Pelobacter seleniigenes DSM 18267: one gene and its partner. The protein of the gene in region 1 interacts with the protein of each later gene in a pairwise test. Links are inferred from orthologs where the notes say so. Each region holds a gene or a part of one and is shown in the gene's direction. Other genes may lie near its edges.

What was found.
Region 2: the proteins of N909_RS0116790 (region 1) and grpE interact in binary tests that used the Escherichia coli proteins (3 or more experiments, as listed by UniProt). The link is inferred for Pelobacter seleniigenes DSM 18267 from one-to-one orthologs.

The regions. Positions count from the first base shown.
Region 1 is NZ_JOMG01000002.1:3,048,165-3,052,656, forward strand. Bases 840-3,630 are described here. They hold N909_RS0116790 (Nramp family divalent metal transporter), read left to right. Parts: upstream 840-1,473; coding sequence 1,474-2,787; downstream 2,788-3,630. Other genes in these bases: N909_RS0116785 (FMN-binding glutamate synthase family protein), read right to left, coding at 840-1,285; N909_RS0116795 (universal stress protein), read left to right, coding at 2,790-3,630. Outside these bases: more of N909_RS0116785, read right to left, coding at 1-839; more of N909_RS0116795, read left to right, coding at 3,631-3,683; N909_RS0116800 (polyphosphate kinase 2 family protein), read left to right, coding at 3,720-4,492. UniProt on the Escherichia coli protein: H(+)-stimulated, divalent metal cation uptake system. Involved in manganese and iron uptake. Can also transport cadmium, cobalt, zinc and to a lesser extent nickel and copper. Involved in response to reactive oxygen.
Region 2 is NZ_JOMG01000002.1:1,271,499-1,275,343, forward strand. The notes cover bases 1-2,994. They hold grpE (nucleotide exchange factor GrpE), read left to right. Parts: upstream 1-1,187; coding sequence 1,188-1,802; downstream 1,803-2,994. Other genes in these bases: hrcA (heat-inducible transcriptional repressor HrcA), read left to right, coding at 123-1,163; dnaK (molecular chaperone DnaK), read left to right, coding at 1,841-2,994. Outside these bases: more of dnaK, read left to right, coding at 2,995-3,745; molecular chaperone DnaJ, read left to right, coding at 3,813-3,845. UniProt on the Escherichia coli protein: Participates actively in the response to hyperosmotic and heat shock by preventing the aggregation of stress-denatured proteins, in association with DnaK and GrpE. It is the nucleotide exchange factor for DnaK and may function as a thermosensor.

The DNA.
Region 1 (4,492 bases):
ATTTGAGGGCCTGGATGCAGCCGAGGGCAAACATCATCCCCCGGGCACTGTTGCAGATGTCCGCGCCCAGGGCAAAGGCTTTGATCATGTCAAAAGCGCTGATGATCTTGCCCGAGGCGATGATGCGCAGCTCTTTTCTGAGCCCGTAACGATGGAGGGTGTCGCTGACAAAGACCAGCGCTTCTTCCAGGGGCATGCCCATGGAATCGGAAAATTCCGGCGGAGCCGCACCGGTTCCACCCTCACTGCCATCGACGGTGATAAAATCGGGGCGCAGGCCGGTGTCCAGCATCGCCTGGCAGATGTCTGCAAATTCCTGCCGCGAGCCGATGCACAGTTTGAACCCGACCGGTTTCCCGTCGCTCAGTTCGCGCAGGCGATCGACAAACCCTAACAGGCCGGCGGCATCGGAAAATTCTTTGTGAAAGGCCGGGGAGACGACTTTGGTATAGGGTTCGACGTTTCTGATCCGGGCGATTTCGGGGGTATTCTTGGGGGCGGGGAGCACCCCGCCGTGACCGGGCTTGGCCCCTTGCGAGAGTTTGATCTCAATCATCTTGACCGCTGCCTTGCGCGCGGTCTGCTGAAACAGATCCGGGTCAAAACCGCCATCTTTATTCCTGCAGCCGAAGTAGCCGGAACCGATTTCCCAGACCAGGTCTGCCCCGGCATCCTCGTGGTAAGGGGAGAGACCGCCTTCCCCGGTATTGTGATAAAACCCACCGACCTTGGCACCACGATTCAGGGCCCGGACCGCTGCCGCGCTCAAACTGCCGAAGCTCATTGCCGAGATATTCAGGACTGCCGCACTATAGGGCTGTCGACATTGGGAACCGCCCACTTTCACCCGCGGAGCCTGGGCCGGCACAGCTTTGGGATAGATGGAATGCGGCGACCACTCATAGCCTTCCTGGTAGACATTGTATTCCGTTCCGAACGGATGGGTTTCCATGCGTTGATCCGCCCGTTTGTTGACCATGCTGCGCTGAATTTTGTTAAACGGTCTGCCGTCGATGTCGTTTTCGACAAAATACTGGTGAATCTCCGGGTAAATACGCATGGCCAGATAGCGGAAATGGCCGAAAAAGGGAAAATTGCGCAAAATGGTATTGGTTGAAAAATAGAGATCCCACAGGCCGATCAGGATGACCGGAGCCGCTGCGAGATACAGCCACAGGGCCGGTCGCCACAACCAGCCGGCCAGGCCGATCAACACCAGCAGCGCGGCGCTGGCGAGCAGAAAGCGGCGGCCGTGTATTCTGAACAGCCAAAATTGATTCAGCATCGTTGACTCATGATCTGTATGCATGGTGGTTACCTTCCTTGCCTGGTCACGACGGAGTGATCCGTCCGCAAGCACCGGGCCGGGACGCAGGAACAGTTTGACAGCCCCGGCAATTGAGCTAAAGTGAAGCATGTTTTCGATGTTTTGTCGATCCTCTCAACGGCTCTTTTTTAATGGATAAAGTCTCCATGATGATTGCTTCTGATTCCGCTGGTGCCCAACGCGGCAGCAATGATGACAAGACCAGGTTGCTGGCCGACAAGGTCCTCAGCGGGGCCGGACCCAAGACCGGTTTGGCCCGTCTGCTGCCGTTTCTCGGCCCGGCCTTTATTGCCAGTATCGCTTATGTCGACCCCGGTAACTTTGCCACCAACATCGAAGGTGGAGCCAAGTTCGGTTATACCCTGCTGTGGGTGATTGTCGCCAGCAATTTGATGGCGATGTTGATTCAAAGCCTTTCCGCCAAACTGGGGATCGCCACCGGTCGGAACCTGGCCGAGTTGTGTCGCGATCATTTTCCGGCCCCGGTGGTCTGGGGGATGTGGCTGATCATGGAGTTGGTAGCCATTGCCACCGATCTGGCTGAATTTATCGGTGCCGCGGTCGGCTTCAATCTTTTGTTTGGTTTTTCGCTATGGACTTCCGGCCTGATCACTGCGGTAGTCACCTTTCTCATCCTGGCCTTGCAGGCCCGTGGGTTCCGTCCCCTTGAGGCGGTTATTACCGCCTTACTCGGGGTGATTGCGCTCTGCTACCTGATTGAAACCTATCTGGATAAACCGGACTGGGCAAAGGTGGCCTATCATGCTGTTGTTCCTGGTTTTTCCGGTCCTCAGAGTGTCCTCTTGGCAACCGGGATTCTTGGGGCAACAGTGATGCCCCATGTTATTTTCCTACATTCGTCGCTGACTCAATCCAGGATCATGGCCACCGGGGCAAAGCAGAAACGCCAGCTGTTTTATTATCAGCTTATCGATGTCACCATTGCCATGGGGATTGCCGGGTTCGTCAACGCGGCCATGCTGCTGATGGCTGCCGCCACCTTTCACCAACAGGGGTTCAGTCATGTTGCTTCCATCGAGGAGGCGTACCGGACCCTTGAACCCCTGCTCGGCCGGGCTGCGGGCTGGGTATTCGCCATTTCCCTGCTCGCCGCGGGGCTGGCCTCCACCACGGTCGGCACCATGGCCGGCCAGGTGATCATGCAGGGCTTTCTGCAACGGCACATTCCGGTCTGGCTGCGGCGGCTGATCACCATTCTGCCGTCGCTGGTGGTGATCTATATCGGTCTTGATCCGACCCGAACCCTGGTGATCAGCCAGGTGGTGCTCAGCTTCGGGCTGCCTTTTGCCGTTATCCCGCTGGTGATCTTCACCCGGCGTACCGACCTGATGGGGGATCTAGTGAACTGGCGGATCACCACCCTGGCGGCCGCTGTGATCGCCGGGTTGATCATCGCATTGAATTTTTACCTGATTTATCAGACAGTTTGGGGATCCTGACCATGTTCAAGCATATTATTGTCCCATTGGACGGCTCTTCTCTGGCGGAAAATGCCTGTGCGGTCGCCATCAGCCTGGCACGCCTGTTTTCCGCCGAAGTCACCCTGCTGCATCTGCTCGAAGAAAATCCTCCGGCAAATATTCATGGTGAACGTCATCTGGCCGAACGGGAAGAGGCGGAAGAGTACCTGAAGGACTTGTGCCGTCGCCTTGATATCGAGGATCTGCAGCTTCATTGTCATGTTCATGAAGAAGCGGTCACCGATGTTGCCAGAGGGATTGTCGCCCACGAGCAGGAGGTGGCGCCGGACCTGATCGTGATGAGTTCCCATGGACCGAAGCGCTTTGAGCATCTGATCCGGGGCAGTCTGCCCCAACAGGTGGTCAGTTTCGGCAAGACCCCGTTGCTGCTGGTGCCCGCCGCAACGATCCCGGATCGGCCGTTGGCGTTGCGACGTTTGCTGGTGCCGTTGGACGGTCAGACCCAGCATGAACGGACTTTCGCCATCGCCAAAGACCTGGCTCTGGCCACTAACGGGACCCTGTTCCTGCTTTCGGTCGTGGTTCGCCCTTCCGAGCTGTGGGGGGAGCGGGCGACGGTATCGCGCTATTTGCCGGGCTCGACCTGGGCATTGCAACAGCAGGCCATGGAGTCCCAGCAGCACTATCTTGAGCAGCGTCTGGCGGAGTTGAAGCAGCTGGGGCTTGAAGCCGGGGCCGAAATCGCTTATGGCAAAGTGGCCCCGACCATTGCCCGGACAGCACGCAAAACCGAAGCCGACCTGATCATCATGGCGACCCATGGCAAGTTCGGCAGCGAAGCCTTCTGGGCCAACAGCATCGCCGCCCGGGTTCAAGGAAAAACGAGCAAGGCCATTTTGCTGGTACCGCTCTGAACCGGTTCGCGGCCGCAAGCAAAGGAAGGAGCAGCGATGAAGTATCTGGAGAAGTTCCGGGTCAAACCGGGCAGCAAGGTTGATTTGAGCAAAGTCGACGCCGGGTTCAAGGATAAATATCACCACGGTGGGGACAAGAAGGTTCAAAAAGAGCTTGAAACTCACATCAACAAGATGAGAGAACAGCAATATCTGATGTATGCGGAAGGGGGGCGTTCGCTGTTGATCTGTCTGCAGGGGCGGGATGCCGCAGGCAAAGACGGCACGATCAATCATGTGCTGAGCGCCATGAATCCGCAGGGCTGTACGGTGACCGGATTCAAAGTCCCGTCGGCTGAAGAGGCCGCGCATGATTTTCTCTGGCGTTATCATCAGGCCATGCCGCCCAAAGGGCATGTCGCCATTTTCAACCGGTCCCATTACGAAGATGTGCTGGTGGTCCGGGTTCATAACCTGGTCCCGAAAAAAATCTGGTCCCAGCGTTACCAGCAGATCAACGATTTTGAAAAAATGCTTTCTGACAATGGCATCCATATTCTCAAGTTTTATCTGCATATCGACCCGGATGAACAACTGGAGCGCTTCAAAAAGCGCATCGATGACCCGGCCCGGCACTGGAAGATCAGCACCGGCGACTATGCGGAACGCCCTTTTTGGGATGCTTACAGCAAGGCCTATGAGGCGGCGCTGAGTCGTTGCAGCACAGCGCACGCGCCCTGGTTTATCATCCCGTCGAACCATAAGTGGTTCCGCAACCTGGCGGTATCCAGGATCATCAGTGAATATATGGAATCGCTACGAATGAAGTT
Region 2 (3,845 bases), 1.8 Mb from region 1 along the record:
CACCGAAGCTGCCGGATGGACATGCTGCAGTTTTCACCCGGAGTCCAAAAAAGACGCCCGACACAGCGGATCGAAGTCAGGGGCGTGCATGGTGAAAACCGGAAGAGTGTATGGAGTTTGCAATGGCTGATGAGCTGAATGAACGCAGCCAGAATATCCTGGAAGCAATTGTTGAGGATTACATTGCCTCGGCTGAGCCGGTTGGCAGCCGGGCGATAACCCGCCGCCACAGTTTTAACCTGTCGCCGGCATCTGTGCGTAATGTCATGGCCGATCTCGAAGAGATGGGCCTGCTCTGCTCTCCCCATACCTCGGCGGGCCGAATCCCCACAGCCAAAGGATTCCAATACTATATCGATACTCTGCTCCAGGTTCGTGACCTCTCCCAGCAGGAGAAATCCAAACTTCGCAAAAGCTATCGCTTCAGCGGCATGAAGCTGGAAGATATCATGCAGGAGGTCGGCAGGGTTCTGTCCGGCCTTTCCAAATATACCGGGCTGGTCATGGCGCCCAAGTTTTCCTCGACGGTTTTTCGGCAGATCGAATTCGTCCGGCTCTCCAAGGGCCGGCTGCTGGTGATTTATGTTTCCGAGTCGGGCCTGGTGCAGAACAAGGTCATCGATGCGGATCCGACCCTGACCGACCGGCATCTCGAACAGATCGGCAATTACCTGAACCGGGAACTGAACGGCCTCTCCATCCAGGAGGTCCGCGCCAAGTTGAGTCAGGAGCTCAAAGAAGACCGGATTCTCTATGATCAGCTGAAGAAGCAAGCCCTGAGCCTGTCCTGTGCGGCACTGCAGGATGAAGTCGAGAATCAGATTTTTGTTTCCGGAGCTTCGCTGATGCTGGAGCAGCCGGAATTTGCATCACCGCAACAGATGAAACGGCTGATCCAGACCCTGGAGAGTAAAAAGCTGCTTATCGAACTCCTTGATCGCAGCCAGTCCGCCCAGGGGGTACAGATTTTTATCGGCAGTGAAAACACCAATATCAACCTGGACGGCTATAGCTTGATTTCATCGAACTTTTCCAGTCAGAAAGGCGCGATCGGTACCCTGGGTGTCATCGGACCGGTGCGCATGGATTATTCACAAGTGATTCCAATTGTCGATTTCACCGCTCAGCTGGTCAGTCGCATGTTGGAACGGGAAATTGAATAAATTAAATATAAAGGAGTAACAAAGGTGGGCAAGAATACCGAACAGCAGGAGCCGGAGAACATTCAGGAAGCTCCGGAGCAAGAAGAAACCCCTGGAGCCGCTGAGGAACTGTCGCTGGAAGAACAGTTGCGCAACGAACTCTCGCAGGCGCTGGAAGAAACCAAGGCGCACCAGGAACAATATTTACGGACCCTCGCTGATATGGAAAACCTGCGCAAAAGGACTCAGCGGGAAAAAGAGGACCTGGCTAAATTTGCCAACGAAAACATCTTACGCGAAATTCTACCTGTTATTGATAATCTTGAAAGAGCGGTGGAACACGCCGATCAGGGCAACACCAGCGACGGCCTGTTGGAAGGGGTCCAGATGACCTTGAATCAGTTCAGTCAGGTCCTCAGCAGGTTCGGAGTCGCTCCCATCGAAGCCATGGGGCAGCCGTTTGATCCGGCCCTGCACCAAGCCATGGGGCAGCTCGAATCCGCTGATCAGCCGGTCAATACCGTTGTCCAGCAGATGCAGAAGGGTTATCAACTCAACGACCGTCTGTTACGGCCGGCTTTTGTCATGGTGGCAAAAGCGCCGACCGCACCGGCAGAAGCTGAAACCAAACAACAGGAAGAATCAGACAACGACGAGTAGATCGTACGTTTAAGAATACTTAAGGGAGGACATAAATCATGGGTAAAGTTATCGGTATCGATCTTGGGACAACCAACTCCTGCGTGGCCGTTATGGAAGGCGGAGAGCCGGTTGTCATTGCCAACTCTGAAGGGTCGCGGACCACTCCGTCAATGGTTGCATTCACGGAAAGCGGCGAGCGCCTGGTCGGCCAGCAGGCCAAACGCCAGGCCGTGACCAACCCGGAAAACACGCTGTTCGCCATTAAACGGCTGATCGGCCGCAAATTCACTGCCGAAGCCGTTCAAAAAGACGTTAAAATCAGCCCCTTCAAAATTGTCGAAGCCGACAACGGCGATGCCTGGGTCGAATGTCGCGGCAAACAGTACAGCGCACCGGAAATTTCCGCAATGGTGCTGCAGAAAATGAAGCAGACCGCGGAAGACTACCTTGGTGAAAAAGTCACCGACGCGGTTATTACCGTCCCGGCCTACTTCAATGATTCCCAGCGCCAGGCCACCAAGGATGCCGGCAAAATCGCCGGTCTCAACGTCATGCGGATCATCAACGAGCCAACCGCTGCTTCACTGGCTTACGGCCTCGATAAAAAAGAAGAGATGACCATTGCGGTCTTCGACCTGGGCGGCGGAACCTTCGACGTCTCCATTCTGGATCTTGGCGACGGGGTGTTTGAAGTTAAATCGACCAACGGGGACACCTTCCTCGGTGGCGAAGACTTTGACCAGCGCATCATCGACTATGTGGCCGATGAGTTCAAAAAGGATCAGGGCATCGACCTGCGCGGCGACAAAATGGCGCTGCAACGGCTGAAGGAAGCTGCCGAAAAAGCCAAATGCGAACTCTCTTCCTCCATGGAAACCGACATCAATCTGCCGTTCATTACGGCCGACCAGTCCGGCCCGAAACACTTGAACATCAAGCTGTCCCGTTCCAAACTGGAAAGCATCTGCAGCGAACTGCTGGCCAAACTGGTCGCTCCCTGCCAGACCGCGTTGAAAGATGCCGGCCTTTCCGCCAGCGAAATCAATGAGGTTATTCTGGTCGGCGGGATGACCCGGATGCCGGCAGTGCAGGACCGGGTTAAGGAAATCTTCGGCAAAACCCCCAGCAAAGGGGTTAACCCGGATGAGGTTGTCGCCATCGGCGCTGCCATTCAGGGTGGCGTGCTGACCGGGGACGTCAAGGACGTGCTGCTGCTGGACGTTACCCCGCTGTCTCTCGGCATTGAGACCCTCGGCGGCGTCATGACCAAGCTGATCGAGAAAAACACCACCGTTCCCTGTAAAAAAAGCCAGGTCTTCTCGACCGCGGCAGACAACCAGCCGGCAGTTTCGGTTCATGTCCTGCAGGGTGAGCGGGAAATGGCCAATGACAATAAAACCATTGGTAACTTTGAGCTGGTCGGCATCCCCGCTGCCCCGCGCGGAGTCCCGCAGATCGAAGTCACCTTCGACATCGATGCCAACGGAATTCTTCATGTTTCCGCTAAAGACCTCGGCACCGGCAAAGAGCAGTCGATCCAGATCACCGCATCCAGCGGTCTCTCCGAGGAAGAGATCAACCGGATGGTCAAAGACGCTGAATCCCATGCCGGCGAAGACAAGAAGAAACGGGAACTGATCGAAGCCCGAAACCAGGCCGACGGACTTGCCTACACCACTGAAAAATCGCTCAGCGAACATGGTGAAAAACTCGACAGCGCCACCAAAAAACAGATCCAGGACGCACTGGACGATTTGAAGAAAGCGATTGCCGGCGACAATCCCGAAGAGATCAAGAAGAAGAGCGAAACCCTGGCCCAGGCCTCCCACAAACTTGCGGAGATGATGTACGCTCAGGCTCAGAACGACGGTGCGGCTGCTGACGCCGCCGGTGCTGCCGACCAAGCCGGCAGCGACGACGTTGTCGACGCAGAATTCGAAGACGTCGACGAAAAGAAATAACCTCATAAGAACGGACGTCGGCCTGACAATTGCGGGCCGACGTCCGTCTGTTTTCTGATCAGGATAGATTATTTTGTCTAAACGCGATTACTACGAAATT